Regions from separate parts of the Nocardia sp. NPDC049935 genome, predicted to be linked through region 1. Evidence: predicted binding sites of a transcription regulator. Region 1 holds the regulator's gene; the other holds the start of a gene.
What was found. The regulator HspR, encoded in region 1, represses chaperone genes until heat shock. The targets are predictions, from matches to a motif close to ANNTGAGTNNNNNNNACTCANNT.
Positions count from the first base shown of each region.

Region 2: a site for HspR is predicted at 5,314-5,336, ahead of lon (endopeptidase La). Genes of this name have one in related genera too.

Region 1 covers NZ_JBVJHV010000002.1:519,061-534,802, forward strand. The annotation lists gene ACZ6SF_RS10630 (S1 family peptidase) at 1-673, opposite strand, end outside; gene ACZ6SF_RS10635 (S1 family peptidase) at 692-2,047, opposite strand; gene ACZ6SF_RS10640 (hypothetical protein) at 2,192-3,532, opposite strand; gene dnaK (molecular chaperone DnaK) at 4,025-5,872, shown strand; gene grpE (nucleotide exchange factor GrpE) at 5,869-6,588, shown strand; gene dnaJ (molecular chaperone DnaJ) at 6,616-7,788, shown strand; gene ACZ6SF_RS10660 (heat shock protein transcriptional repressor HspR) at 7,788-8,201, shown strand; gene ACZ6SF_RS10665 (FAD-binding oxidoreductase) at 8,275-9,054, opposite strand; gene ACZ6SF_RS10670 (globin domain-containing protein) at 9,103-10,260, opposite strand; gene clpB (ATP-dependent chaperone ClpB) at 10,584-13,187, shown strand; gene ACZ6SF_RS10680 (DUF5666 domain-containing protein) at 13,221-14,027, shown strand; gene ACZ6SF_RS10685 (hypothetical protein) at 14,096-15,136, shown strand; gene pyrE (orotate phosphoribosyltransferase) at 15,281-15,742, shown strand, end outside.
Region 2 covers NZ_JBVJHV010000002.1:257,522-273,263, reverse strand. The annotation lists gene ACZ6SF_RS09500 (molybdopterin-dependent oxidoreductase) at 1-279, opposite strand, end outside; gene ACZ6SF_RS09495 (anti-sigma factor) at 479-1,291, opposite strand; gene sigK (ECF RNA polymerase sigma factor SigK) at 1,284-1,964, opposite strand; gene ACZ6SF_RS09485 (fasciclin domain-containing protein) at 2,116-2,766, opposite strand; gene lon (endopeptidase La) at 2,949-5,297, opposite strand; gene ACZ6SF_RS09475 (TetR/AcrR family transcriptional regulator) at 5,507-6,100, shown strand; gene ACZ6SF_RS09470 (cytochrome P450) at 6,097-7,368, shown strand; gene ACZ6SF_RS09465 (thiamine pyrophosphate-binding protein) at 7,316-9,022, opposite strand; gene ACZ6SF_RS09460 (cyclase family protein) at 9,019-9,816, opposite strand; gene ACZ6SF_RS09455 (hypothetical protein) at 9,936-11,291, shown strand; gene ACZ6SF_RS09450 (TIGR03084 family metal-binding protein) at 11,417-12,220, shown strand; gene ACZ6SF_RS09445 (SRPBCC family protein) at 12,614-13,084, shown strand; gene ACZ6SF_RS09440 (ribonuclease H family protein) at 13,094-13,651, shown strand; gene ACZ6SF_RS09435 (DUF4352 domain-containing protein) at 14,087-14,698, shown strand; gene ACZ6SF_RS09430 (hypothetical protein) at 14,835-15,113, opposite strand; gene ACZ6SF_RS09425 (helix-turn-helix domain-containing protein) at 15,324-15,742, shown strand, end outside.

The sequences.
Region 1 (15,742 bases):
AGGCGAACCCGTCACCGCCGCCGAGGCCCACGGTTCCGGCCTCGGCGACCGCCGCCGCCTGCGGCAGGGTCTCGGCGGCCACCGGCGGGGCCATCACGATCACCCGGGCCGGATCGATGAAGTTCGGCATCGGCAGGCCGGCCTTGTCGACCCGGACCGCGATGCTGTTGTTCACGGTATCGATCACGACGCCGCGCACCAGCGCGGACACCGCCGCGGGCTGGCCGTCGAGCCAGCGCTCGAACGCGCTCTTCTCGCCGCGCAGCGTCGATTCGCTCTTGGCGACGTTACGGACCACGAAACCGCTGCCCTCGGCCGCACCGCGCGCTTCGTCGGCGCCGGGGCCGGGAGCCAGGGCCACTACGCCCTTGCCCTGCTCGTCGAGCCAGGAGCCCGCGAAAACCTGCGGGAACTGCCGCTGGGCGGTGGTGGCGAACGCCGCCACCTGCTGGGCCGTATCGGCGCGCGCCAGGTACTCCTCGGGGGAGATGTGCAGATCGCGCTGCAGCGCCGCGACGAGGTCGCCGGGCAGCCCGGGAGCGGGTTCGGGGGCGGCCGAGGAGACCGCGGTGGGGCCGAACAGCAGCACGGCCGCCGAGGCGGCGATCGCGGCACGGTGCAGCCGGTTTCTGGACGGCGACTCTCGCCGTTTACCTATGCGTGGCATGAGCATGCAGAGACTATATCGGGCTCACCCGGCGTTCGGCCGGGTTCGTACGCTGATGCCGCTGCCGACGCCGCCGGCGGCGGCGGCGTCGGCCTGCGAGAGGATGGCGCGGATCGGAATGCCGAGCGTGGCGGTGCCGCCGTACTGGGCCAACGCGATATTGGCCTTACCGCAATCGGGTGCGTCGGCGGCGTTCGAACCGCTGGTGATACCGAGTGCCAGGGTGCCGGTGACGATGGCCCCGCCGCTGTCGCCGCCCAGGGTGCAGGCCGAGCTGGCGAAGCCGCGGACCGTCTTGGCCTCGCCCTCGGTGGTGAACAGCTGGGTCTCCACCCGGTCGGCGACGACGAAGCCGCAGGTGAAGGTGGAGGACTGCCCGGACTTGCAGACCGGGGCGCCGGTCACCGGATCGGCGGTGCCGGTGATGGTGAGGGTGGTGCCGTTGGCGCCGCGGACCGAGGGCTGGTCCATTCCCGCGCCGACCGCGCGCTCGTTCAGCTGGATCACCGAATAGTCCAGGGTGCTGGGGCCGCCCAGTTCGGACTGGATGAATGTGCCCAGCTGCGGGCTCGCCGGGATATTGCGGATATTCGGGCCGTAGACCGAAGCCTTTTCGTCGCCCTTGTCGAGATTGGGGTTGCAGTGCCCGGCGCTGATATTGAGGGCGTTTCCGCCGGCGTCCACACTGTTGAAGCCGAACGAGCAGACGTCCACGCTGCGCAATTCGGCGTCGTCCAGCGGGCCGGGGGCGCTGATGTAGGTATCGCCGCCCATCGGGTGGTGTTCGACGGGTCCGCCGCCGTCCGGGGAAAGGACGACTTTGATGTTGGCGATCAGCGTCGGCAGATTGAGCATATGAGCCAGCGGCGTATTGGCGACATTCACGACCAGCTGGCTGTTGAGGAAGTCGATGGCGATCGAATTGATCACCTGGGAGATATCCCGGGGCTGCCCGGCGACCCATTGATTCAGTTGCGTCAGCGACGTTTCCAGCGCGGCGGCCGAAACCGGGGCCAGCCGGGTCTGGTAGCCGTCGGCGCTGGCGACCTTGGCGGCGTCCGGGGAGGTGACGGCGACGACCGGCTTACCTTCCGGGTTCATCCACGCGCCCGCGAAGACGTCCGGGCGTTCGGTCCGGAATTCGCTCGCGTAGGACTGCAATTGCTGGGCTCGGGCCGACCGGTCCAGGTATTCGGTCGGGGTCATATCGAGATCACGGGACAGCGCTTCTACGAGTTCGGCCGGGAGATCCTCGGCTCTGAGCTGTTCGGGTGCCGGGTCGGCCGTCGCCGATGTCGCACCGAACAGGGGAGCCAGGAGGACGGTCGAGCTGATGACGGCAGCCTTGACCGCGGCGCGACGCGCCACCGACTTGCGCATGGAGTCCCTTCGTAGGCACTTGTGTGCCAGATAATCCGCGGCCACGGGCTTGAATCCGTTGGCGCGCAGGTTTCCTCGAGCAGTGACCGGGTGCCGGGGTGGCCGGAATACACCGGTCAGGCGAACACTCTATGGCACAAAACGCTATCTGGCTTCCTCTTGACGACCTTCTTTGGATCCGGTGTCGGGAAGGTCCATTTCGGGGTTCTCGTCGGTGGGAAATGGCATCGGAAACGGGAAGAACTCGAAACCGTTCGACGGCCGGGTCTTCGTCGTAGGCGTTTCGGTTCCGGTGGTCGGTTCGGTGAGCGTCGGCCCCGGGGTCTGGGTGACGCCGGTCGTGGTGGGCGCCGGGGTGGGGGTGACGGTCGGCGGCGGTGGTGGTGGTGGCGGCGGAGGCTCGGCGTAGGTCGGCTCCGGCTCGTAGGTCGGCTCGGTTTCGTAGGTGGGTTCCGCCGGAGGCGGGGCCATCGGCTGTGGCAGGACGGGCGGCGGGACCGGCGAGGCGGCGGGTGTCTCGGTGACCGTGGGGGTCGCCGGGGTGCCGGGCTCGGCGGATCCACGGCCCAGCAGGACCGCGACGCCGACGGCGCCGATGATCACACCGCCGAGGGCGGCGGCGGCCACCAGTCCCGCGGTCCGGCGGACGCCGTTGCCGGAGGCGGGCCGGGCCGCCGGCGCGGGGGGCGCGGCCTTCGCCGCGACCTTGCGGGCGCCGGTGGCGGGCGCGGCCGCGGGCACGGCGGCGGACGGAGCGCTGATCGCCGGGCGTTCCGCGGCGGGTGCGCCCAGCCCGGCGGCCAGTACGCCCAGGCTCGGACCGCCGTAGGTGGCCTCCGGGTCCATGGCCGGTGAGATCGCGGAATACGCCTTGGCCGGGGTGTCGCCGCCGCGCAGTTTGGGCATGACGATCGTGTCGAGGAACGAGTTCTCCGCGGTCGTGGGGTCGGGCGGGGTGGCCCCGGCCGGGGTGTCGAGGACCACGGCGAGCGCGGCCCGGCCGGCGTTCTCCGCGAAGTAGCGGCCGGTTTCGGCCGCGGTCAGTCCGGCGGGCCGGGCCGGCAGGTCGTCTTCGCTGATCAGGGCGACCGTTTTCAGCCCCAGGTAGTCCAGTGCGCCGCGCAGGGCCAGCACCTGCGCGACCGGCCAGTCGGCCGGATGGGTGGCATAGAACTCGGCCGGCCCGTGCAGATGGTCGGCGGTCAGGTTGATCAGGCAGAACATCGCGGTGGCGAGGAGGTCCTCGCCACGGAACGCCTCGCCCTCGTCCACCACCACACCGGCCGGGTCGCCCACCGCCGCGACGAACCCGGTGATCGTATGGGCGTGGTCGGGCGGTGCGTGCGTGCCGCCGAGGACGGCGTCGCCGTCGTCGGACATGTGCAGCACCGGTTCCCGGAGGATGAAATGCGGATCCGCGCCGTCGCCGACGACCGCTGCGGCGCACACGTGTTCCGCGATGTGCAGGCCGACCCCAGTGGCCATCCTCGGATCCTCGCTTCGACGTACTCGTCCAACAACCACGACACGGGTTCGCCCGTGACCGGCCCGGCGGCGGGCGCCGGGTCACCACGGGCGGAGCATTGACAATAACTCCGATTCGGCACCGGCGGGGATCCGGGCGGGACGGTGCGCAGGTGCCGGGTACGGCACAGCTGGGTCACGATGTCGTTGCGGCGGGGTTCGGCGGGTTGATCGCGGGAAGACTGGTGCGGGCTCCGCCGTACGGGGGTGCGGGAATAGTTCGCCGGAGCCCGGGGTTGAGCTTTTCGACAATGTTGAGTGAACTCGGCTCAAGTTTGACTTGACGGCTCGCCGGGCGGCGGGCAGGATTGAGCCGACCACGCTCAGTATTGCTGGGACCGTGCTCTACGCCGTGCCTGGGGCCGGCCCGGAACGCCGGCTCCCCGGAGCCGGGGTACGTGGGCGAACAGGCCCGTACAGACACAAGCAGTCGGAAAAAATGAGGAGGAACAAATGGCTCGTGCGGTCGGAATCGACCTCGGGACCACGAACTCGGTCGTCGCCGTTCTCGAAGGTGGTGAGCCGGTCGTCGTCGCCAACTCCGAGGGTTCGCGCACTACGCCCTCTGTCGTCGCGTTCGCGAAGAACGGCGAGGTACTGGTCGGGCAGCCGGCCAAGAACCAGGCCGTGACCAACGTCGACCGCACGATCCGTTCGGTGAAACGCCATATCGGCACCGACTGGACCGTGGAGATCGACGACAAGAAGTACACCTCGCAGGAGATCAGCGCGCGCACGCTGATGAAGCTGAAGCGCGACGCCGAGTCCTATCTGGGTGAGGAGATCACCGACGCGGTGATCACCGTCCCCGCCTACTTCGAGGACGCCCAGCGTCAGGCCACCAAGGAGGCCGGGCAGATCGCCGGACTGAACGTCCTGCGCATCGTCAACGAGCCCACCGCGGCCGCGCTGGCCTACGGCCTGGACAAGGGTGACAAGGAACAGACCATCCTGGTCTTCGACCTCGGTGGCGGCACCTTCGACGTCTCGCTGCTGGAAATCGGCGAAGGCGTCGTCGAGGTCCGCGCCACCTCCGGTGACAACCACCTCGGTGGTGACGACTGGGACGAGCGGGTCGTGCAGTGGCTGGTCGACAAGTTCAAGTCGAGCTCGGGTATCGACCTGACCAAGGACAAGATGGCGATGCAGCGGCTGCGTGAGGCCGCCGAGAAGGCCAAGATCGAACTGAGCTCCTCGCAGAGCACCTCGATCAACCTGCCCTACATCACCGTCGACGCGGAGAAGAACCCGCTGTTCCTCGACGAGCAGCTCACCCGCTCGGAGTTCCAGAAGATCACCTCGGACCTGCTCGACCGCACCCGCGCGCCGTTCCAGTCCGTGGTCAAGGACGCCGGGATCAAGGTCGCCGATATCGACCATGTCGTCCTCGTCGGCGGCTCCACCCGGATGCCCGCGGTCTCCGAACTGGTCAAGGAACTGACCGGCGGCAAGGAGCCCAACAAGGGCGTGAACCCGGACGAGGTCGTCGCCGTCGGCGCCGCCCTGCAGGCCGGTGTGCTCAAGGGTGAGGTCAAGGACGTCCTGCTGCTCGATGTGACCCCGCTGTCGCTGGGTATCGAGACCAAGGGCGGCGTGATGACCAACCTCATCGAGCGCAACACCACCATCCCGACCAAGCGCTCGGAGACCTTCACCACGGCCAACGACAACCAGCCGTCGGTGCAGATCCAGGTGTTCCAGGGTGAGCGCGAGATCGCCGCGCACAACAAACTGCTCGGCTCCTTCGAGCTGACCGGTATCCCGCCGGCGCCGCGCGGTGTGCCGCAGATCGAGGTCACCTTCGATATCGACGCCAACGGCATCGTGCACGTGACCGCCAAGGACAAGGGCACCGGTAAAGAGAACACGATCAAGATCCAGGACGGCTCCGGTCTGTCCAAGGAAGAGATCGACCGGATGGTCAAGGACGCCGAGGCGCACGCCGCCGAGGACAAGGCGCGCCGTGAGGAGGCCGAGACCCGCAACCAGGCCGAATCGCTGGTACACCAGACCGAGAAGTTCATCGCCGACAACGAGGACAAGGTCCCGGCCGATGTGAAGACCAAGGTCGAGGCCGCGATCGCGGAGGCCAACGAGGCGCTCAAGGGCACCGACACCGCCGCGGTGAAGGCCGCGGTGGAGAAGCTGGCCACCGAATCCCAGGCACTCGGTCAGGCGATCTACGAGGCCCAGGCGCAGGAGGGCGCGGCGTCCGGTAACGGTGCCGCCGCGGACTCCGGTGACGACCAAGTGGTCGACGCCGAGGTCGTGGACGATCCGGTCGACACGGAGAAGAAGTGACGAATACGGGAAACGCAGGGAACACGGGAGATTCCCCGGAGCCGGTGGAATTCGTCGACAAGCGCAAGATCGATCCGGAAACCGGTGAGGTCCGCGAGCAGGCCGGGGCGGCCAACGGCGCCGCTCCGGCCGGGGGCGAGGAACCCGTCGCCCCGCAGGCTCCACAGGCCGGGCTCGAGGACGACGCCACCGCGGCGGCGTCCGCCGGGGCCCCGGCCGGTGCGAAGGACGAACTCGCCGAGCGGACCGCCGATCTGCAGCGTCTGACGGCGGAGTACACCAACTACCGGCGCCGGGTCGAACGGGATCGCAAAACCGCGATCGACAACGCGAAGGCGGCCGTCGTCACCGAACTGCTCGGTGTGCTCGACGATCTGGACCGTGCCCGCGCCCACGGTGATCTGGAGACCGGCCCGCTGCGGTCGGTGGCCGACAAATTGTCCGAGGCGCTGCGCAAACAGGGACTCGAGGAGTTCGGATCCGAAGGCGAACCCTTCGACCCGAATCTGCACGAGGCCGTTCAGCACGAGGGCGCCGGGCACGATCCGGTGATCGGCGTGGTGATGCGCAAGGGTTACCGCTTCGGAGAGCGGGTGCTGCGGCACGCGCTGGTCGGGGTCACCGACGGTGTGGGAGATACCGCGCCGGACCCCGGCACCGCGGCAGCGACCGCCGGGGTGGAGGCATCGGATGCTGATGCCGGCTCCGGTAATTGACGATAGTGCGAGAGGAGGAGACGCTCGGTGAGCCAGCGGGAGTGGATCGAAAAGGACTTCTACAAGGAGCTGGGCGTCTCCTCCAACGCCTCCACCGACGAGATCAAGAAGGCGTACCGCAAGCTCGCCCGTGATCTGCACCCGGACGCCAATCCGGGTGACGCCCAGGCCGAAGAACGGTTCAAGGCCGTCAGCGAGGCCCATACCGTGCTGTCGGATCCGGCCAAACGCTCCGAATACGACGAGACCCGCCGCTTGTTCTCCGGCGGCGGGTACGGCCGGGGCGGCGGCTTCACCCCCGGCGGCGGTGGCGGGTTCTCCCAGAGCTTCGATCTGGGCGATCTCTTCGGGCAGGGCGCCGGCGCCGGTGCCGACGGCGGACTCGGCGATCTCTTCGGCGGTCTGTTCAACCGGGGCGGCGGCACCACGCGGACCGGTCAGCGGCCGCGCCGGGGCGCCGATGTGGAGGCGGAGACGACCCTCGGTTTCCGCGAGGCGGCCAAGGGCGTCACCGTGCCGTTGCACCTGACCAGCCCGTCTCCCTGCACCACCTGCCACGGCAGCGGCGCCAAACCGGGCACCAGCCCGCGGGTCTGCCCGATCTGCAACGGCAGCGGTGTGGTGAGCCGCAACCAGGGCGCGTTCGGGTTCAGCGAACCCTGCGACGACTGCCGCGGGACCGGATCGATCATCGACGATCCGTGCGTGGACTGCCAGGGCAGCGGTATCCAGAACCGCACCCGCACCATCAATGTCCGGATTCCACCGGGGATCTCCGACGGTCAGCGCATCCGCCTGGCCGGGCAGGGCGAGGCCGGGCTGCGGGGCGCGCCCTCGGGCGACCTGTTCGTCACGGTGCGCGTCGGCCAGGACAAGGTCTTCGGCCGGGCCGGCGATGACCTCACGCTGGCGCTACCGGTCAGTTACAGTGAATTGGTGCTCGGCACGACCGTATCGGTGCCCACTCTGGAGGGCCGGGTCGGCGTGAAGGTGCCACCGGGCACCGCGGACGGCCGCATCCTGCGGGTGCGTGGCCGCGGGGTTCCCAAACGTGGTGGCGGAGCCGGTGATCTGCTGGTCACCGTGAAGGTCGCCGTGCCGCCGAAGCTGGACGACGACGCCGTGGCCGCCATGCGCGCGCTGCAGGAGGCGGAGAAGGCCAGCGGCTTCGATCCGAGAGCTGGATGGGCAGGTGCGTGATGTCCACTGATCCGAAGCGGACACCCGAGGGTGGTGCTGCGCGAGCCGAGTATTTCGTGATCTCGGTGGCCGCTCAGCTGGCCGGTATGCACGCGCAGACGTTGCGTACCTACGACCGGCTGGGTCTGGTCACTCCGCAGCGCACTTCGGGTGGTGGCCGGCGCTATTCGGAACGGGACGTGGAACTTCTGCGCGAAGTGCAGCGGTTGTCCCAGGACGAAGGCGTCAATCTGGCCGGCATCAAACGGATCATCGAACTCACCAACCAGGTGTCCGAACTCCAGCAGCAGGTGGTGGAGCTCTCCGCGGCTCTGGAGCGGGAACGCAGCCGGCCGGACTACCGTCCGGAACTGATCCCGCCCCAGCGCAATACCGCCCTGGTCGTCTGGCAGCCCCGCAACCGGCGACGGTAGCCGGGCCCACCCGCTGTCTCGAGGGAAACCCCGTGGAGTCTTCCACGGGGTTTCCTTCGTCCGGCGATTCCCCTCAGGCGCCTTCGAATTGGATGCGTTCGGGTGGGGTGCCGGTATCGAGGAGGCGTTCGACCGTGGAGCGGGTCATGGCCGGGGAACCGCAGACCAGCACCTGATGGCGGTTGAAGGAACCGTAGGAGCCGACGACGTCGGCGAGGGTGCCCTGGATGAGGTCGTCCTCGTCGAATCCGATGTCGACCCGGTGGCTTTCGTGCCACTGGTCGGGCCAGGACGGATCTTCGAGGCGTTCCACGACCGGGACCACGGTGAGCCAGGGCAGGCTGTGGCCGAGCAGCACGAGCATATCGGCGGCGTACAGGTCGCGAGGGGAGAAACCGCCGAAGAAGAGGTAGGTGGTGGGTGGTGCGGGATGCCGGGCCAGTTCCAGGATCTGGGAGCGCAGCGGCGCCAGGCCGGTGCCGCCGGCGATCAGGACCACCTCCTCACCGTCGGGGTCGATGGTGAACATGCCCTGGGGTTCGGAGAGTTTCCACCGGTCGCCGACCGCGGTATCGGCGACGATCCCGCCGCTGCACCAGCCGCCCGCGACCGTGCGGACGTGGAATTCCATCTTGCCGTCCATCGAGGGCGGCAGGGCGGGGGAGAACCGGCGCCGCATCCCCGGGAACTGCGGGACCTCGACCTGGACGGACTGCCCCGCGGTGAAGGGCACGTAATCGCCGATCAGCCGGATCACCGCCGTATCGTGGCGCAGCCGGTGGTGTTCGACGACATCGGCCATCCAATACGCCTGCCGGGGCCGGTCGTGGGACAGGCGGGGGTCGTTGGTCATACGCGGGCCTCAACCCTTTCGGGGCCTGGTGTTCGGTGGGGCACCGGATCACACCGGGTCGGTGCTGATGATCTCTTCCGGCGTGCCCACCGCGAGCAGCGCGCGCCGGGTGTCGGCGATCATCGTCGCCGAACCGGCGATCTGGATCTGCCGATCCTCCCATGCGCCGAAGCTGGCGACCACGGCGCCGAGGTTGCCGACGAGCCGGCGGTGCATTCCGTAGGGCGCGTCCTCGGTGGGGTGCGGGTACCACCAGGGGTTGGTCTTGTGTTCGCAGACCGGGACCACGGTGAGCCACGGGTTGCTCTGCGAGAGCTGCCACATGTTCTCGACGTCGTAGAGGTCGCACGGGTAGACGCCGCCGATGAAGAAGTGCACCCGCGGATTGATACCGCGCCGGCCCATCTCGATCAGCTGGGCCCGCAGCGGGGCGACCCCGGTGCCCGAGCCGATCATGAGCACATCGCTGCCGCGGTCCGGATCCACCTGGAGGCCGCCCAGCGGACCGCCGATGAGCCACCGGTCGCCGACCTTGGTCTCGCCGACGATGGACGGGCTCACCCAGCCGCCGCGGACCTTGCGGACGTGGAATTCGATCTCGCCGTACGGGTTCGACGGGATCGCCGGGGACAGGTAGCGCCACATCCGCGGGCGCTGCGGTACCGAGACCGGGACGTACTGCCCGGCCAGGTAGGGAATCGGATCGTCGGACTGCAGCCGGACGATGGCCAGATCGTCGAGGACGTGCCGGTGGCCGACGACGGTGGCCTCCCAGTAGGGCGGGGCGTCGTCGGAATTGGCGCCGATCGCCATGGCGGCCGAGATCAGCAGGCAGACGTCTCGCCAGCCCTCGGCGAGTTCTCTGGTCCAGTAGCGGCCGTTGTAGTTCTGGAAGGCGGCGTAGAGCGCGGGCCCGGCCTGATCGTAGTGCGCGGCCTCGACGCCGTACTTGCGGTGATCGCGGGCGAGCTGTTCGAGGAACTTCTGCGCACGGTCCCAGTCCTCCAGATGGTCGAGCATGTACTGGATCGCGGTGACCAGTCGTTTCGCCTGCATCTCCATCGCCGGAGGAAACAGTTCTCGCAGCCGCGGGTCCTCCGCGAACAGGTGACTGTAAAACGCGCTGACCAACCGCTCGGGTCCAGCCGGAGTGTCGAGCACCGACTGGAAATTGGCGCGGACCAGCGCTGCCGAACGCGCATCCACGGCGTGGAGCTTCCTTTCCCTGATATCTGCCCGAAGTGACCCAGCCGTTACCGGCGGTCCTTCCCTGGACCAGTATCCCCGAAAATTGTGATGATGGTGGATGTGAAATACCAGTACCGGGTTTGAGTGATCTTGTTCGCGGGTATCGCGCGCCGTGGTCCGGCATTTTTCTGGTTACCGGAGCATGCGGGCGGATCCGGAAAAATCTCAAACTTGAGCGGAACAGACTCAACCTTTCGGACGTTGAAACGGGCAGAACGGCACGAGTCCCCGGATGCGGGTGCGGTTGCCGGAGGAGATATCGACTAGCAGGAAGGTGCTTCGTGGACTCGTTCAACCCCACCACCAAGACCCAGGCCGCGCTGACCGCCGCGCTGCAGGCCGCCTCGGCCGCCGGAAACCCCGAGATCCGGCCGGCGCATCTGCTGGTGGCGCTGCTGGACCAGACCGACGGAATCGCCGGTCCGCTGCTGAAGGCAGTGGGCACAGATCCGGCGACCGTACGGCGCGAGGCCCAGGACATCGTCGACCGGCTGCCGCGCGCGTCCGGCGCCACCACCACCCCGCAACTCGGGCGGGAGGCCCTGGCCGCGATCACCGCGGCGCAGCATCTGGCCACCGAACTCGGTGACGAATACGTCTCCACCGAGCATGTGATGGTCGGCCTCGCCGAGGGCGATACCGACATCACGATGCTGTTGCAGAAATACGGCGCGAGCGCCGCCGCGCTACGAGAGGCGTTCACCGCGGTACGCGGCAACACCCGTGTCTCCAGCCCCGACCCCGAGGGCAGCTATCAGGCGCTGGAGAAGTACTCCACCGATCTCACCGACGCCGCGCGCGCCGGCAAACTCGACCCGGTGATCGGGCGCGATACCGAGATCCGCCGCGTCGTGCAGGTGCTGTCCCGGCGCACCAAGAACAACCCGGTGCTCATCGGTGAGCCGGGCGTCGGTAAGACCGCGATCGTCGAGGGCCTGGCCCAGCGCATCATCGCGGGTGATGTGCCGGAATCGCTGCGCGGTAAGACCGTCGTCTCGCTCGATCTGGGCGCCATGGTGGCGGGCGCGAAATACCGCGGCGAGTTCGAGGAACGGCTCAAGGCCGTACTGGAGGAGATCAAGTCCAGCGCCGGGCAGATCATCACCTTCATCGACGAACTGCACACCATCGTCGGCGCCGGCGCGACCGGCGAATCGGCGATGGACGCCGGCAATATGATCAAACCGATGCTGGCCCGCGGCGAACTTCGGCTCGTCGGCGCGACGACGCTCGAGGAGTACCGCCGGCATATCGAGAAGGACGCGGCTCTGGAACGCCGCTTCCAGCAGGTACTGGTGGGCGAACCCACGGTCGAGGACACCGTCGGGATCCTGCGCGGTATCAAGGAGCGCTACGAAGTGCACCACGGTGTGCGGATCACCGACTCCGCGCTGGTCGCCGCGGCCACGCTCTCCGACCGCTACATCACCTCCCGGTTCCTGCCCGACAAGGCCATCGACCTGGTGGACGAATCGGCGTCACGGCTGCGGATGGAGATCGACTCGCGACCGGTGGAGATCGACGAGGTCGAGCGCGCGGTGCGCCGGCTCGAGATCGAAGAGGTGGCCCTCGCCAAGGAGACCGACGAGGCGTCCGAACAGCGGCTGGAGAAACTGCGCGCCGAACTCGCCGACGACCGGGAGAAGCTCAACCAGCTCACCACCCGGTGGCAGAACGAGAAGACCGCGATCGACCAGGTCCGCACGCTCAAGGAGCAGCTCGAGGGTCTGCGCGGGGAATCCGAGCGCGCCGAACGCGACGGTGACCTGGGCAAGGCCGCCGAGCTGCGCTACGGGCGCATCCCGGCGCTGGAGAAGGAACTCGCCGAGGCCGAGCGGGCGTCCGGCGCCGCGGCCGACGGTGAGGTGATGCTCAAGGAGGAGGTCGGCCCGGACGATATCGCCGAGGTGATCTCGGCTTGGACGCATATCCCGGTGGGCCGTCTGCTCGAGGGCGAGACCGAGAAGCTGCTGCGGATGGAAGACGAACTGGGCCGCCGGGTGGTCGGGCAGAATGCCGCGGTGAAAGCGGTATCCGATGCCGTGCGGCGCGCCCGCGCCGGGGTCGCGGATCCGAACCGTCCCACCGGTTCGTTCCTGTTCGTCGGTCCCACGGGCGTGGGTAAGACGGAGCTGGCCAAGGCGCTGGCCGATTTCCTGTTCGACGACGAACGGGCGATGGTCCGCATCGATATGAGCGAGTACAGCGAGAAGCACGCGGTCGCGCGCCTGGTCGGCGCACCGCCCGGATACGTCGGCTACGACCAGGGCGGCCAGCTCACCGAGGCCGTGCGGCGCAGGCCCTACACGGTGGTGCTGTTCGACGAGATCGAGAAGGCGCATCCCGATGTCTTCGATATCCTGCTCGCCGTCCTGGACGAGGGCAGGCTGACCGACGGCCAGGGCCGGACGGTGGACTTCCGCAACACCATCCTCATCCTGACCTCGAACCTCGGCGCCGGGGGCGATCCGGAGTTCGTGATGAACGCGGTCCGCGCCGCCTTCAAACCCGAGTTCCTGAACCGTCTCGACGATGTGGTGATGTTCGACGCCCTGGACGAGGACCAGCTCGCGCACGTGGTGGATATCCAGCTCGATCAGCTGCAGCGCCGGCTGGCGCAGCGGCGGCTCACGCTGGACGTCAGCGATTCGGCCCGGTTCTGGCTGGCGGTACGCGGCTACGACCCGGTGTACGGCGCCCGGCCGCTGCGGCGCCTGATCCAGCAGGCGATCGGCGACACCCTGGCCAAGGAACTGCTGGCCGGCAAGATCGTCGACGGCGACACGGTCGAGGTGGGCGTCTCCGCCGACGGCGACCGGCTGGTGGTGGGAGGCGAGACCCGCGCCGCGGCGCGGGTGGGCTCGGACGGGCAGGTGGGCTCCTGACGGCCGGGATCCGTTCGGCTTAGTCTGGATGGCATGACCAACCCGAACGATCCCTGGGCGAGGCGGCCGGACGACGATCCGACCCAGCACCTGGGTCAGCCGGGCGAATCGGCGACCGAGAAGCTGCCCACCGGCGACAACGCGGGCTACGGGGAACCGACGACGGCCTACCCGGGCACCGACCCCTACGGCGGGTGGGGGCCCGGCCCCAACCCGACCCGGGAGATGCCGACCTACGACAGTTACGCCTACCCGAACCAGTGGGCCGGGCAGGGGCAGCAGGGGTACGGGCCGCCGGGTTCCTACGGACCGCCCGGTGGCCCGCCACCCGGTCCGCCCGGCGAACCACCCCGGCCGCCGAAGCGGACGGGGATGTGGGTGGCGCTCGGGCTGGCCGCCCTCGTTGCGGTCGCGCTCGCGGGAATCGCGGTGGGAATGCTTTCCGGCCGCGACGATTCCGGATCGACCGCGAGCGATACCACCAGCACGACCCGCACTCTGGGCCGTGAGATCCCCGGCGGGCCGGAGGAATCCGCGCCCGCACTGCCCAGTCTGCCCGGGCTCCCGGATATGCCCGATACCGGCGACCCGGAAGCGGGCGGCACCACGATGGGCACCATCAGCGCCAATTCGGGTGGGACACTGACCTTGAGCACCCTGGCCGGTGCCGAGGTCACTGTGCACACCAGCGCGAGTACCCAGGTGATCTCGCTGGCGGGCAGTACCGTCGAGGCGCTGCCCACCGGAGATCTCGTGATCGTGCAGGGGCAGAAGGGCCCGGACGGCTCGATTCAGGCCGAGGTCATCATCAGTACCGCACTCGAAGGAGGCGGGCGATGAAGAGAAATCGGCGGCACGCAGTGTGGGTGCCCGGCATTACGCCGGGCGGGTCGATAGGCTAGGCGACGATGACGGCAATGTGGTTCGGGCTGGCGGCGATCACCCTCGCGGGTGCCTTCGTGCTGCTCTACTTCGACCGGCGGCAGCGGCAGCGCACCGGTCACGCGCGCCAGGTGTGGGCGAAAGCCCAGGGATACACCTATGTGTCGGTGGAACCGGCGCTTGCGTCGACCTGGCGGCGCGGTGCGCTGGCCAAGCTCGGCTACCTGACCGCGGTCGACGTGGTGACCGGTATCCGCAAGGGCGAGAAGTTCGTTCTGCTCGATCTGGAGGATTCGGCGACGCTGGTCGCGGTGCGCCGCCAGATCGGCTCGGATATCGACGTCGATATGCGGCTCAAGACCATGAATCCGCCCAAGGACGCCGATCTGGAACTGCTCGGCGCCATCGGCGACCGGGTGGTGTTCGCGACCAATCCCGAAATCGCGCGGCACGCGGTGGATCAGCGGATGGTCGCGTTCATCGAATCGCTGGCCGATACGGTGCAGATGCTGTGGAGCGAGGGCAACTGGACCCTGGGCATGCTGCCCGTCGGCACCGCGGCCAAGGACTGGGAGACCGGTATCGACGCGGTGCTGCGGCTTTCCGGCCTGCTGCATGTGCTGCCGCCGGTCACCGAGCCGCCGCTCGACGAGCGCGAGCCCGGCGCGCATCCGCGGGGCCGGGTCCGTCCGGACGACCGCGACGACCGGGGCCCGGACCGGGAGTTCGACGACTACGACGATTTCGACGACTACCAGGACGAACCCGGCGGTCGCTACGAGCACCCCGCCCCGAACGTCCGATACCGGCAGGAGGACCCGGAGCAGGACCGCGACCGCCGCGGTCCCGAGCCCGGCGACGACACCCCGCCGCGCCGGCCGAGCCTGGCCGTGGTCCCCGATGCCCGACCGGTGAGCCGGTCCGCGCCCAGCGATCCGCCGCCGCGCCCGGCCGGGCCCGGCGATCCGGAGCGTCGCGAGGGCGCCGAGGACGATAACGGCTCCCGTCCGCCGGGCGGTCCCTTCCACCCCGGATTCCGGCCGTACCAGGGGCCGGTGCCCCGGTGACCACGCGGCCCCCGGCCGGTCGATAGATACAGCCACCTGCGGTAACTCCCTCCGAGCGGCCCCCGTATCCTCACTCGGTGGGCGCCGAATCGTGCGCCGGACCCGAACTTGCCGCGACTCGCCTACGCAGGCGGAAGGACACCGATGATCGACCAGGCAACGACCGACCGGGACGTCTTGGCCGGGCTGGTGCGCGAGTTAGCCGTCGTGCACGGCAAGGTGACACTGTCCTCGGGTAAGGAGGCCGACTACTACGTCGACCTGCGCCGGGCGACTCTGCATCATCGGGCCGGGCCGCTGATCGGCACGCTGTTGCGGGAACTCGTCGCCGACTGGGAATTCGATTCGGTAGGCGGGCTCACCATGGGCGCCGACCCCGTCGCGCTGGCCGTGATGCACGCCCCCGGCCGCCCGATCAACGCCTTCGTCGTGCGCAAGGCCGCGAAAACCCATGGCATGCAACGCCAGATCGAGGGCCCCGACGTGGTGGGCAAACGGGTGCTGGTCGTCGAGGACACCACCACCACCGGCAACTCCCCGCTGACCGCCGTGCGCGCCCTGCGTGACGTGGGCGCGACCGTGGTCGGGGTGGCCACCGTGGTCGAC
Region 2 (15,742 bases), 260 kb from region 1:
CATCACCACCGCCATGGACAGGAAGAGCACCGCCTTGTCGCGGGTGCCGAACTGTTCGATGGCGAACTCGCGCAACGCGGCCGGGGTGTGGTCGACCACGGTCGCGCCGGTCGACACGAACGGGGAGGCGTCCGGATCGATAAGGCCGGCGAACAGTTCCGCGATCCCGAGCACCATCGCGGCGGCCAGCAGACCGCACAGTCCCGCCGCGACCGCGCCGATCCCGCGACCGTCCGGGCTTCGCGAATCGCTTTCCGTGGTTCCGGTTGTGTTCTGCATGACCGCCTCATTCCTGCTCGGGCCACCGCCCGCTGCCGGGGGTTCGTACAGACTCCCCGCTGCGGATGGTGTCATTCCGGGCACGACCGGGGAAGACGGCCGGAACAGGCGTCGCCGAACCGTCAGATATCGCAGTCGGAGCAGGGCCGGCCGTGACCGGACCGGTGCCGGGAAGGCGCGGGCCGGTATCGGCGGACGCTCAGCCCAGGGTCACCGCGCCGAGCGGAGACGTGGTCGGCGCCGGCGATCCACCGTCGGGTTCGAGGGTCACCGCGAGCTGGTCGGACGTGGCGAATTCGGTGATGTAGGGGGCATCCTCGGCGGGCAGTTCGGGCAGCACACCGGCCGACCGCGGGACCCCGCTCGCGTCGATCAGCCACAGCTGGTAGTCGCTGCCGTCCGGGGGCGCGGGCACCGCGTCGAAGGAGACCGTGACGGCGCCCAGTTCGGCGGAACTGTGCACGGTGAGCGTGCCGGCGCCGATGGCGGCGGTGGTCGTGCGGGCGTCGGCCCGCTCCCGGACCTGCTGCGCGGAGATCGTCCCGTCCGGACCCTCGCCGGTCTCCTCGAACACGCCGATACCGATGGCGACGCCGGCCGCGACCACCACCGCCGCGGCGGCGGCCGCGAGCCGTCGCATGGTCCGGCGGCGCCGGGCCCGGGCCAATTCGTCGGCGTCCTGGTCCGCGACGGACCCGGCGGCCGCCCCTGCCCAAGCGCCGGTGTTCACGTCCGAACGAGCTCCGGGCAGCGAATCGAGCGCCGCGAGGATCGCGGCTTCCACATGGGCCGGAGGCGGCTGCGCGTCGAGTACCGACAGCGCCCCCATGGCCTCCCGGACCTCGCGGACGGTGGTGTCGAAACTCCGGACGGTGTCCGGACCGGCCGCGCGCACCCGCTGTTCGATTTCGGCGCCCTCGGCATCGGATACGGCGTCGAGGGCGTACGGGACGGCCAGGTCCATCAGGTCGCTGTGGCCACCCGGCGAATCGGGTGGTGAGGTGTCAGGCATCGGAGGCAACCCCTGATAGGCAGTTCTGGAGCCGTTTCAGACCGTCACGGATACGGCTCTTGATGGTGGGCAGTGGTGATTCGAGCTGGTCGGCGACTTCCCGGTAGGTGCGCCCGCTGTAGTAGGCGAGTGCGACCGCCTCCCGCTGGGTGGAGGTCAGGACGTCCAGACAGTCCCGGACGGCCGCCTCGTCCAGCCGCTGGTGCACGGTTTCGGAGACGATGTCGTGGTCGCGTCCCAGATGGGTGTGCCCGTAGACGATTTCGCGTCCGGTGGCCGATTCCTCGGCCCGTACCCGGTCGACCGCGCGGCGGTGGGTGATCATCATCAGCCACCCGATCGCGCTCGACCGGGCCGGGTCGTACCGCGCCGCCGCCGACCACACCTGCAGATACACCTCCTGGGTGGCCTCCTCGGCCGCGGCCGGGCTGCGCAGGATCCGCCGCGCGAGCCCGAATACCCGGGGACTGGTCTCCCGGTAGAAGTCGGTGAACGCCGCGCGGTCACCGCTCCCGGCCGCCTGCAGGAGTTCGGCGTGGCGACGGGCGGTGGCCCGATCGTCGTGGCCGGCCGGGCGGGCGGCGCATGCCTCGGGACCGTCGCCGTCGCCGAGCTCCGGTCCGGCGTCCCGGAGGCGGATCGGACCGGAGCCGGAATCCGGCCAGTTCGTCATGATCGTGCCCTCCACTGCATGGCAAGGTGTTCGCCGCCCCCGGGTCCGGGGATGGGGTCGAACTCCCGGTTGTTGTGCAGGTCACTGTGGCGATCCTGGCGCATCATGGGCTCAGTCTGGTCCACCGGGCAGGCAGGCGGGCACGAATCGCTCACGCGGGCGGCATGAGCACCCCGTCGATCATGTAGACCGTGGCGTTCGCGGTCTGCACGCCGCCGCAGATCACCGACGCGCCGCCGACCTCGATATCGTCGCCCGCGCGGGTAACCGTCACGGGGGCGCCCTGCACCGTGGTGTGGTCGCCGGCGATATCGCCGGGTTCGATCCGGCCGGGCACCACGTGGTAGGTGAGGATATCGGTCAGGGCCGCGGAATCGGTCTTCAGACCTTCGACGGCCGCCGGATCGAGTTTCCCGAACGCCGAATCGACCGGCGCGAAGACCGTGAACTCGCCACCGTTGAGCGTATCCACCAGGTTCACCTGCGGATTGAGCTTTCCGGACACCGCCTGGACCAGGGTCTTCAACATCGGATTGTTCGAGGCGGCCACCGCCACCGGATCCTGGGCCATCCCGCCGACCGAGCCCGCGCCGGAGGGCACCTGCGCCGCGTACTCGGCGCAGCCGGCGCCCACCAGACCGGCGGCCGGATCGTCGGCCGCACCGGCGGCGGAGGTCTGCGGAGCGCTGCTCGCGGGAGCGGGCGCGTCGGCGGAACTCTCCTCGCTCGAACATCCGGTGGCGCCCAGGAGCGCGGTCGACGAGATCGCCGCCAGTAGCACCACACGCTGTATGTGCTTCATGGAATTCCATCACTTTCCGGCCAGGACGACCCGTGCGGCCGCGCTGCGAACATTGTTGGACGGAATTCGGCCGGCCTGCCGGTGCGGATGGGTGCGCGACGGTAACGACCGGAGAACACGCACGCGAAAGCGGGCCGCGGCAACCGTTTCCGGTTCGGCCGCGGCCCGCTGTTCTCGGCGGATCAGGCGCTGACCGCCAGGGTCCGCCCGTCCAGATCCGCTTCCCGGACCGGTTCGATGGCGTAGGCCAGGATCTCGGCGACATCGCCCACCGGCCGGATATCGAGATCGGCCAGCACATCGGCGGGCACATCGTCCAGATCGGGCTCGTTACGCGCCGGGATGAACACTGTCTTCAGCCCGGCCCGCTGGGCGGCCAGCAGTTTCTGCTTCACCCCGCCGATCGGCAGGACCCGGCCGTTCAGCGTGACCTCACCGGTCATCCCGACATCCGAGCGCACCGGGCGCCCCAGCGCCAGCGACACCAGCGCGGTGACCATGGTGACACCGGCCGAGGGCCCGTCCTTGGGCACCGCGCCCGCCGGGACGTGGACGTGCAGATTGCGGTCCAGCACAGCGGATTCGATACCGATCTCGCCCAGATGCGACCGCACATAGGTGAGCGCGATCCGCGCGGATTCCTTCATGACGTCACCCAGCTGACCGGTGAGGGTCAGGGCGCGTTCGCCCTCGGCGGTGTTGGCCTCGATGTAGAGCACGTCACCGCCGAGACCCGTCACCGCGAGTCCGGTCGCCACGCCGGGCACCGCGGTACGTTCGGCCGAATCCGGGGTGAACCGCGGACGGCCGAGGTAGTCCTTCAGATCCGCGATATCGATGACCAGCGCGGTATCGCTGCCGGGGACCTCCGACAGCCGGGTCGCGGCCTTGCGCAGCGCCTTCGCGATCAAGCGTTCCATCTGCCGCACTCCCGCTTCGCGGGTGTAGTCGGCCGCGATCTCGCGCAGCGCCGCGTCGGTGACCCGCACCTCGTCGGCGGTGAGCGCGTTGCGTTCCAGCTGCCGCGGCAGCAGGAAGTCGCGGGCGATCGCGACCTTGTCGTCGGAGGTGTAGCCGTCCACCGTGATCACTTCCATCCGGTCCAGCAGCGGGCCGGGGATGGTGTCCATGACATTGGCCGTCGCCAGGAACAGCACGTCGGACAGGTCGAGGTCCATATCCAGGTAGTGGTCGCGGAAGGTGTGGTTCTGAGCGGGGTCGAGCACCTCGAGCAGTGCCGACGCGGGATCGCCGCGGAAATCGGCGCCCAGTTTGTCGACCTCGTCGAGCAGGACCACCGGGTTCATCGAACCGGCCTCCTTGACGGCCCGCACGATCCGGCCGGGCATGGCGCCCACATAGGTGCGGCGGTGCCCGCGGATCTCCGCCTCGTCGCGCACGCCGCCCAGGGCGACCCGGACGAACTCACGGCCCAGCGCCCGCGCCACGGATTCCCCGAGCGAGGTCTTGCCGACCCCGGGCGGTCCGGCCAGCACCAGCACGGCGCCGGACCCGCGCCCGCCCACGACATCCAGTCCGCGCTGCGCGCGCCGCGCCCGGACCGCCAGGTATTCGACGATGCGGTCCTTCACCTCGTCCAGCCCGTGGTGGTCGGCGTCGAGCACGGCCCGCGCCGCCGCCACATCCGTGGAGTCGGTGGTTTTGACCTGCCAGGGCAGTTCGAGCACGGTATCGAGCCAGGTCCGGATCCAGCCCGTTTCCGGGCTCTGATCACTGGACCGCTCCAACCGGCCCACTTCGCGCAGCGCCGCCTCCCGTACGGAATCGGGCAGATCGGCCTGTTCGACCCGGGTGCGGTAGTCGTCTGCGCCGTCGGGTTCGTCCTCGCCGAGTTCCTTGCGGATGGCGTTGAGCTGCTGGCGCAGCAGGAATTCGCGCTGGCTCTTCTCCATGTTCTCGCGGACCTCGTCACCGATCTTCTCGGTGACCTCGGCCTCGGCGATATGCGCGGTGGTCCATTCGATCAGCCGGTTCAGCCGGGCCGTCACATCCGGGGTCTCCAGCAGTTCACGTTTCTGATCCGTGGAGAGGTAGGCGGCGTATCCGGCCGTATCGGCGATGGCCGAGGGATCGGTGAGCTGGTTGAACGCGTCGACCATCTGCCACGCCTCGCGCCGCTGCAGCACCGAGACGACCAGCTTCTTGTACTCCGCGGCGAGTTCGCGGGTGCGACCGTCGGCGGCGGGAGTGTCGACCGGTTCGGCCTCCACCCACAGCGCGGCGCCGGGGCCGGTGACACCGTGGCCGATCTTCGCACGCCGTTCCGCCTTCAGCACCGCGGCGGGGGTGCCGCCGCGCATCCGGCCGATCTGTTCGATGGTGGCGATCACGCCGTAGGAGGCGTAACCCTCGGTGAGGCGGGGGGCGAGCAGGACGGCTTCGGTCTTCGCGGCCTGTGCGGCGTCGATCGCCGCCTGTGCGGATTCGTCCAGTTCGATCGGTACGACCATGCCGGGCAGCACGATGGGATCGGTCAGGAACAGCACCGGAAGATTCTGGGGTGTAGTCACGAACGCAACCTCCAATACTTGAGCTACTGGGACTCAACTTCGAGAGGTTTGCCTTTGTTCCGCCCCAGCCCCCATGTTCGCCGACGGCGAATTTCCGTCGATTCCCGGCCGCCGCGCGGGTTTCTCCGGACCGCGCCGCTGTACATTGCGCCGGCTCTCGATCCAAACGTACGATTGGTTTATCCAAGCGGTCGATTGGAGAAGCCGACGTGGACAGTACCCGGGAGCGAATCGTCGCCGAAGCGCTGCGGCTCTTCGCCGAACAGGGATACGCGTCCACCAGCGTCGCGGCGATCGAGAAAGCCGCCGGGCTGTCCCCGCGCTCCGGGTCGCTCTATACCCATTTCGCATCCAAAGAGCAGGTACTGGCTGCCGCCGTGGAGGCGGCCATCCAACTCGCCGAGACCGGGTTCGCGCTGGCGCCGATGTTTCCGCTCGGCGATCTGCGGGCCGAACTCGTGCTCGTGGCACGCGGTTCCCTGCTGTTGATGTCGAACTGGCACAACCTGATTCGCGTGATGATGAAGGAGTCCGAGCAGTTTCCCGAGGTGATGGCACAGGCCCGGGAGCGGCTGTTCACACCCTCGTACAAGTACCTGTCCGGCTGGCTGGCCGACCGGGCCGCGCAGGAGAGCCTGCCCGAACGCGATTTCGATGCCATGACCATGATCTGGCTCGGCGCCATCGAGAACTACTGGGTGATGACGAATATCTACCGTCACCGCCCCCTCGGAACCACCGACGACCGATTCGTCGACGAATGGGTCGACACTCTCCTTGCCGCAATGGGGGCGAAACGATGAGCCATACCTTCGATTTCAACGATCCCGCCGTTATCGAGGATCCCTACCCCGCCTACGCGCTGCTACGAGAGCGGGCGCCGGTCTACCACTCCACCGACCCCGATCTCTGGATAGTCAGCCGCTACGACGATGTCCGCACCGTCCTGCGCGATGCGCACCGCTTCTCCTCCGCCGTTTCGGCCATCGGGTCCGATCCCTTCAACCCGACGATGACCGGCCCGGCATGGCTGCACAACCTCCTCTCCGGCATACCCGCGGTCCGCGTGCTGCTGACCAGCGATCCGCCCGACCACACGATGCTGCGCCGGAAGGTGAGCCGCACTTTCACACCGCGCCGGATCACGGCCTGGGAACCGCGGATTCGCGAGGTCACCACACAGTTGGTCGACGAAATGACCGCTACCCGCGACCCAGATCTGGTCCGCGATCTCGCCGCCCCGCTTCCGGCCATCATCATCGCCGAAATGCTCGGAGTACCCGCCGGCCGCCGCGACGATTTCAAACGCTGGTCGGACGGACTCATCGACGGCCTGCTGACCGGGGGCAGCCGGACCGCGATGATCCGCAGCGCGATCGCCATCTCCTGGTTCTTCTATCGCACGATACGGCGGCGACGGCGCGCGCCCGGCGACGATGTGATCAGCTCCCTGGTGAGCGGCACGGGCGAGGAGGCGCTCACGACCGCGGAGACCGTGAACTTCTGCATCCTGCTGCTGGTCGCGGGCCATGAGACCACCACGAACCTGATCGCCAACACCGCGCTGGCGCTGTTCGACCGGCCCGATCTCCAGCGGCAATTACACGCCGACCCGGCCTCGGCCGCGCAGGCAGTCGCCGAGACGCTGCGCTTCGACGGGCCCGCGCAGGCACTACTGCGGGTCGCCACCACCGATGTCGAATTGGGCGGCACCACCATTCCCGCCGGCGGCTATGTACTGCCGTTGGTCGGATCGGCCAATCGCGACCCACGGCAATTCCCCGAGCCGGACGAGTTCCGGCTCGACCGCCCGAACATCGGAGATCAGCTCGCATTCGGTGCGGGCATCCACTACTGCATCGGCAGCGCCCTGGCCCGGCTGGAGGCCACCGCCGCCATCGAGGAACTCGTGCGCCGCGTGCCGGCGATGGCCCCCGCGGGAACTCCCCGGCGCGTCGCGAGCCCGGTCCTGCGTGGGCTGCGCAGCCAGCCGGTCGACCTCGGAGCGCCCGCGACGGTCAGTGGCCCGCGAATGCCTCCGCCAGCCACCATGCGCCCCCGTCGCTGGTGATCTTCGCGTCGATCACCAGCGGGCGGCCGCGGCCGGTCGCGCGGTAGTCGTCGAGCCAGCCGCGAACACCGGCGAGGTCGCCGACGGTGCGCACCGTCGTGCCGGCGGCCCCGAACCCCTCGGCGATGGCGGCGATATCGGTTTCCGGGAAGGTCACCGTGGCATGGTCGGCGTCGCCGAAGTGGTGCACCTCGGCGCCGTAGGCGGAGTCGTTGTACACGATCACCACCAGCGGCAACTCGGCCCGTACCGCGGTGTCGAGTTCGGCGACGGCCATCAGGAAACCGCCGTCGCCCGTGCCCAGTACCGGCAGCCGTCCCGGCTGGGCGAAGGCCGCGCCGATAGCGGTGTGCAGGCCCAGTCCGATGGATTGGAACGCCTGGGTGAAACAGAAACCGAATTCGTCGGGCACGGCGAGATGGGTGGCCGGGTAGCCCATGAAGTTCCCGGAATCGATCGCGACCACCCGCTCGGCGGGCAGGAGGTCGTCGAGCGCGATCGACAGCACCCGGGGATCGATCCGCTCGCCGGTGGAGGTGTCCTCGACCGGCACATCACGCCAGCGGCCCGCCGCGGCGAGCAGCGCGGCCACCTCCCGGGTGCGATAACCGTCGCCGGTTCCCGCGCCACGGACTCGCGCCAGTACGTCCTCGGCGGTGAGGCCGCAGTCGCCGATCACCCCGAAATCGACCGGGCGGTGCGCGCCGACGGCGTCGATATCGTCGTCCACCTGCACGACCGTGGTCTCGGGACCGATCAGGCGGCCGTGACGCATGGTCCACATGTTCAGCGCGCACCCCCAGCCCACGATGAGGTCGGCGCCCGCGATGAGATCGGCCACGGCCGGTGTCGAGAACCCGCCGGAGATACCCAGGCCGAATTCGTCCCCGGCGAAAAGCCCGTTGGCCACGGCGGAGGTGGCCACCAGCGCGCCGCATTCCGCGGCGAGTTCGGCGAGCACCGGCCCGGCGCCGCGCGCGCCCCGGCCTGCCACGAATACCGGCCGCCGCGCGGTACGCAGGGTTTCGGCGAGCCGGGTCACGGAGCCGGTGTCGGGCCGTACCCGGGCGGGAGCCACGGTCGCCGCGACCGGCCCGGTGACGGTCGCCGGGGCCGCCGCGACATCGATGGCGATATTCAGCACCACCGTGCGCCGGAGGGTGACGGCGGTGCGGTAGGCGCGGGTCACATCGGCGACCACGGTCTGCGCCGAGTACACCCGGTCGGACACCGCGCCCACACTGCGGACCAGCGCGTCTTGGTCCACCCGGAAATTGGAGCGCAGCGCGGCGGCCGGACTGTCGGCGGCGAGCACGATCATCGGCGTCCGGCTCTTGGCGGCCTCGCCGATTCCGGTGACGGCGTTGGTGAGCCCGCAGCCCTGATGTACCGAGGCCAGGCCGACCCGCCCCGACATCCGCGAATACGCGTCGGCCATGGTGGCGGCGCCGCCCTCGTGCCGGGTCGCGGTGAAGGGGACTCCGCCGGCCCGCAGCGCGTTGGTCATCACGAAATTGCCGCTGCCCACGACCCCGAAGCAGTGCCCCGCACCGAGATCGGCCAGCAGCCGGCCCACCACATCGGCGACGGTCGGCCCGTAGACCGGCTGTCGCGCGCCGGCCGGCGGATTGTCCGGCACCCGGCCTGCTGTCATCCGGCCGCTCCGGTCACGGCCAGCACGCGCGACGGGCTTCCGGTGCCGCCCACGATCGGCAGCGGGCTCACCACCAGCATCGCGCCGGTCGCGGGCAGGCGTCCGAGGTTGCGCAGCGAGGTGAGTCCGTATTTGTCGTTGCCGAGGAAGTAGTGGTGCACCGGGAAGGCCGGGTCGAATCCACCGGCCAGCCCGGCGTCCACCCCGACCGTTTCCACACCGAGCCCGGTGATATCGCGTTCGGTGGCCAGCCAGCGGGCGCAGTCGACGGCCACACCCGGGGTGTGCGAACCGGTGTCGTCGGCGTTGAGGAATTCGGCCTCCGATCCACCCCGCACTTCCCACCCGGTGCGCAGCAGCAGCCAGGTCCCGGCGGTGAGCCGGCCGTGGCGGCTCTCCCATTCCTCGACATCGGCGACGGTGAGCAGGTAGTCGGGGTCGGCCGCGACCTGCGCGGTGAGGTCCAGCACGGCGGCCGCGCCGAGGAGGCGCCGCACCGGGATCTGCGAGACGTCGTCGCCGTCGCGGCCGGTGATCCAGTGCACCGGTGCGTCGAGGTGGGTGCCGATATGTTCGCCGGTGTGGATGTTGTTGTGCCGCCAGAAGGGGCCGGGCTCGTTGTAGGCGCTGACCTCTTCGAGCCCGAAGTCGATGAGATTGGCGAACGGCGCGGGCAGGCGCAACGCGGGGGTGGCGCTACTGAGCGGGGTGGTGAGATCGATGACCTCGAGCCGTCCGGCGAGAAGAGCGTCGAGGAAATCGGTGAGCACCGGGGCGGGCGGCGGGTTGGTCATATCGGCACCCTATTCCTGAGCGGCGGTCACGGCACGGGTGGCGCTGATTGACACCCGGGACGGCCCGGTGACAATGTGATGATCTCCGATTCACGATCCGGCCCGAGGGGGAGCGCGCGATGATCACACTCTCGTCCGGAGTGTTGATCAACTGGGAAGAACTCACCGGTCAGACCAAATTCGTGGTGGATCTCGTCAGTTTCCCCATTTTCAGCGCCGCGGCCGGCTGGCTCACCAACTGGACCGGCGTGCTGATGCTTTTCTGGCCGCTGCTGTTCCGGGGCGTCCGGATTCCCGGTCTCGATGTGCTCTACCCGTATCTGCCCCGGCGGGTGCAGGTGCTGCCGACTTTTTCCGAGGACGGTTCGAAGCTCGGTTTCCAGGGTTTCATACCGGCGCGCGCCGAGAAGATGGCCAGTATCTGTGTCGACAAGGCATTGATGCGAATCGGCAGTCCGCGAGATTTCATCCACGAACTGGATCTCGAGGGAATAGCCGATTACGTCGCCGCGCTCGCGCAGAAACAGGTGAAGACCATTGTCGACGAGGTGATGAACCGGGAGAACCCGGATTTGTGGCAGACCCTGCCGCGCGCCATGCGCCAGCTCATCTATCAGCGGGTCGAACGCGAGATGCCGGAACTGGCCCGCCGGGCCTTCGCCTCGCTCGGCGACAATGTGGATCAGCTCATCGATGTCAAAGGTTTCGTGATCCGGTATCTGCAGGAAAATCCGCAGATCTTGAAGGATCTCACCACCACCATCGCCGCCCCGGAATTGAAGTTCATGGTGCGGATCGGCCTGCTGGGCGCGCCGTTCGGTCTGCTGCTGGCGCTCTATCTGCATATCCACCACGACATTCCGGTGTGGGGATGGGTTCCGGCCTGGGTGATCGTGCTGCTGGTCTCGGCGGCCATCGGCGTGATCGTGAACATCATCGCCATCCGCGTGGTGTTCACCCCCGGCGATCCCCAGCCCCGCTACAAGTACCTGTGGAAACAGGCGCTGCTGGCCAAACGGCAACCGCAGGCGGCGACCGATCTGGCGCATATCCTCGCCTACCAGGTGCTGACCCTGCCGAATCTGTCCGACGAGCTGCTGAACGGCCCCAACGGCGACAAGACCCGGATTCTGCTCGAACAGCTCATCTCCGATGAGATCCACCGGCAGCTGGGCCGGACCACCTCGGTGGTGCGCGCGGCGTTCGGCCGGCGGCAGTTCGACAATCTGAAGGTGGGCGCGGCGGGTGCGGCGGTGGGCCTGGCGCCCTCGCTGGTGGAGGATGCCGATTTCATCCGCGAGCAGGCGGAGAAGATCGACGAGTTCGCGGCCCGCAAACTCCAGCAGCTGACCCCCGGCGAGTTCATGGAGATGTTCTACGCCTCGGTGGAGCAGGACGCCTGGCTGCTGTATCTGCACGGCGCCGCGCTCGGGCTGCTGGTGGGCGCGACCCACCTGCTGCTCTTCGGCTGGTAGACCCGGCGTAAACCGTTCCGCGCGGAGCCCCGCCCGAAATACAAGCAAGCGTGCTTGTATTTTTCTCGGCCCGCTGCGATGCTGACAGAGCACCGGGAACCGGTGCGCGACGGAGGAGAGCGACGATGGCCGACCTGGACGCGCTACTACGCGATCTCGACGCGGAAGGCGCCGAACTGGAAGGTCTCGTGGCCGGCCTGGCGCCCGCCGACTGGACCCGGCAGACCCCCGCCGCCGGCTGGACCATCGCCCATCAAATCGGCCACCTGGCCTGGACCGATGAGGTCGCCGCCCGCGCCGCCACCGACGCGCGCACCGGCGGCACCGCCTTCACGGAACTACTGACCGCCGCCGCGGCCCGGGTGGACACCTTCGTCGACGAGGCCGCCGAAGAAGCGGCCGGGACCCCGGTGCCCGAACTGCTGGACCGCTGGCGCCGCGGCCGTAGCGCGCTCGCCGAAGCGCTGCGCGCCGTCCCTGGCGACGCCAAGGTGCCCTGGTTCGGACCGCCCATGCGGCCCGGGTCCATGGCCACCGCGCGACTCATGGAGACGTGGGCGCACGGTCAGGATGTCGCCGATGCGCTCGGCGTACGCCGCGAACCCACCGACCGGTTACGCGCTGTGGCCCATATCGGAGTGCGGACCCGCGATTTCGCCTATTCCGTACGCGGCCGGGCGGCGCCCGCCGAGGAGTTCCGGGTCGAACTGGCGGCGCCCTCCGGTGCCGTGTGGTCGTGGGGCCCCGACGACGCGGCACAGCGGGTCACCGGACCGGCCCTGGATTTCTGTCTGCTCGTCACGCAACGGCGACATCCGGACGATCTGGCGCTGCACGCCGTCGGCACCGATGCCGCCGAATGGCTCACGCTCGCGCAGGCCTTCGCCGGGCCGCCGGGGAACGGCCGGGAACCGGGTTCTTTCGCCTGATCGGCGACAGGTTCTTTCGCCTGATCGGCGACGGCTGATCGGTCAGGCCGGCGAGCGTCACACCGGATCCGCGACAGCCGGACGTCGTTGGCCGGGTGCCTGCGCACGGCAGTCGAGTACGGCGCTCGCCGGCGGGTGAAAAGTACCCCCGGTCCGATGCCCGAAACCTCCGATGAATCCTGTCCACCCCGGCAGATTCTCCCGGACTGTGACGCTTATCTCGGTTCCGAATGGGTAATCACAGGCGGTCGGCCTGCCACCTGGCCTGATACCGTCGCCGAACCGATCGGCAATGCGTCACAGGTGGTGTCCATCGGCTATCGAATCTCCAACTGTCCGAAATAAAACGGAAAGTTATAGTACTTTTGTCGGGCAGCCGTGGAGGGAGGGCCCGTGGGCTTCATCAAATACGCAAGCGACGTGACGGCACCGATCACCGTTGCCTTCGCCTATGCGGACAATCCCCTGTCCGTCCCGGACTGGCTGGCGGGAGCCAGACGCATCACCCCGCACGGCGAGATCGAGAACGGCGTCGGCGCCCGCTACGACATCGGCTACCGGTTCGGCCTGTGGCAGCCGACCCTGGTGTGCGAGATCAGCGAGCATCGCCAGGACGCAGTCCTCGGCTATACCTTGAGCGGCCCGCTGTCGGCCCGGCTCACCCTGCGTTTCGACCCGCTCGGCCGCGGCAGATCGGTGCTCAGCTGCGAACTCGACTATGCCGATTCACGCGGCGTGACGGCTTTTCTGGTCGGCCGGCCGCGTGCGGCCCTGCTCCGTTCGGCCCTGCGCCGCACCGAGGCGCGACTACGCGCCGCCATCGAAGAGTTCCACGGTACGGACCTTGTCGGCCGCCATGCGTAGGGTACTGCCATGATCATCGTGAGTACCGACGGATCGTGCCTGCGCAACCCCGGTGGAGCCATCGGCTGGGCGTGGGTCGACCACGCCGGTGGCGCCGAGAGCGGCGGCGCGGCAACGGGTACCAACCAGATCGCCGAACTACGGGCCGTCCTGGAGGCCATCCGCGCCCACCCCGGCCCCGACCCCCTGCTGATCGAGAGCGATTCGCTGTACGCGATCAAATGCGCCTCCGAATGGTTGCCCAACTGGCGCAACAACGGCTGGCGCACCGCCAGCGGCGGCGCGGTGAAGAACCTGGAACTCATCCGGGATATCGACCACGCCATCGCCGCACGACCCGGCCCGGTACGTTTCCGCTGGGTGCGCGGTCACGTCGGCAACTACTTCAACGAGCAGGCCGACGCCCTGGCCGGTTCCGCGGCCCGCAAGGCCGCGGCCACCTCCGGCACCGAACCCGCCGGAACCCGTAAGGCCCCACAAACCTCCGCGGCAGCAGGGAAGGCTGCGGAACCGATGGCCCCACCGGCCGTCGACTACGCGACAACAGCGCCGCTGCACCTGTTCTGACCGGCCCCACGGCCGGAGTGCGCGCGCTGTTGTCGCGGTAGTACCTTCACAGACCGCCCGAATAGCCTCCGGCGGTGGTGGCTCGACCCACCGCCGGAGGCGCCCGGGGTCCGGCAGCCACTCATCAGCTGCTCGCCGCTACTGATTCGAATCCCGAGCGGATGACTGTCATTCAGGCAGTGGGCCACAGCGCTCCCGCTCTGCCGAATGGTCGGCGTACACACCGTGACGACGCGAATCCGCCCGATATCCGTGGCTGATACGGCAAGGGAGCCTCGCACACCACACGGTCACAACCACTGGGGGGATTGCGTGTGGGCAAGGGGCGTCTCTTCCCAATACTTCCATTGCGAAACCATGTAACACGTCACATGTTCGGAGGTATTCACATGAGCCGGGCTCAGTACTGCGCTCCACCGAACAGAGGGGACGATCATGACCAACCAGCCGCCTTACCCGCAGCAGCCCTACGGCAGCTACCCGCCACCTCAACCGCCGAAGAAGAAGACCGTGTGGCCGTGGCTGCTCATCCCCGCCATCCTTCTGTTGTGCGGGTTCGGTGGCTGCGTTGCTCTCGTCGCCAACTCGGATGATGTGTCCTCCTCGGTCGCCGAAGGCGTCCGGGAAGGATCCAGCACTGGCGATGACACTGCTGCCGCGGGTTCGGCTGTGAGAGATGGGAAGTTCGAGTTCCAGGTGACAAAGGTCGATCAGGGACAGGAAGCGGTGTCCTGGAGCACCTTGGTTCAGCGAGAAGCACAGGGACAGTTCGTGATGGTGCATGTCACGGTCACCAATATCGCAGACACGGCCCAGTACTATTTCGGGCAGAACCAAACGCTGATCGACGAACAAGGCCGCGAGTTCACCAACGATTCGATGGCCGAAGCGTATGTGAACGAGCCCGGTGCGACGACCGGTGAAATCAATCCGGGCAACAAGATCGACGTCATATTGGTGTTCGATATCGCCGACAATGCGGTGCCGACGGCGATCGAGTTCCATGATTCGGCGTTCTCGGGTGGCGCGCAGGTGGCCTTGAAGTAGCGTTTGTTTGCTGCGCGGCAGGCACGAAGTCGGTGTCTGCCGCGCTACCGCGACCCCTCGCGCTACTCCCGGAACAGCACCACGGTGAGCCAAGTCAGCCCGATTACGAGCGCGACCAGCGCGAGGTCGGCACCGCTCACAGCTCGACGACCGGCCATCGGTGCCCGCGTGGGTATACCTGGTTCGGCGTGACGAGATCGGCGAGATCGGTGATCGTGTGACGTATCGAATCGGCATGCTCGAATGAGGGGACCACGACCGCATTCGCGTTGTGTTCCATGACGACACCGGCCACGATGAGCGCGGACGCCAGGGGTCCCGTGTCGAGATAGACCGTCCATACCATCCGGTAGCCGTGACGCTCGGCCACCCGGTGGACATCCACGCCGTCCCCCTGGATGTCTCTGCGTATCAACGCGACAGCCTTCGGCCTTCCGCCGACCATGGCGCACCCCTGCTCCCCGACCCTGCCTTTGGAAACGCCCGCCGCCGGGGAGCCGGGTCGACCCGACGGCGGGGCTTCGTACAGGGTTGCGGTCGACCTGGACCGATACGACGACCGACCAGGCGTCAATCCATACTTATTTCAGGCGACATTCAGGCGTCCAAACGCTACCGTCAGGACATGGGCACGACACCTAACACGGCTTTGCGCGCGGCTCGCAATGCCCGGCTGATGAGCCAGGACGACCTGGCACGAGCCTTGCGTGAGGCCGGATGCCTCAGCGCCACGAAGAGACTCGTGCAGCGCTGGGAAGCCGGCCGCACCCTCAACCCGCGCCCGTCCCACGCGAGGGCATTGGAGAAGGTCATGGGATTACCGATCGAAACGCTCGGGTTCGGCGCAGTGATGGCAGGTCGTAGCCTGTCGGGCCCGGACGGCAGCCGGAACGTCGAGTCCGCCATCGGAGATATCGACTCCGGCCAGGTCGCCTCGGCAACCGGAGCGGGCCGGGCGCGGCTGCCCGGGTCGTACGCCGGTGTCTGGCTCTCCCGCTACGAGTACTACTCGAGCGGGCGAGATGCCACCTTCACTGCGGCGCA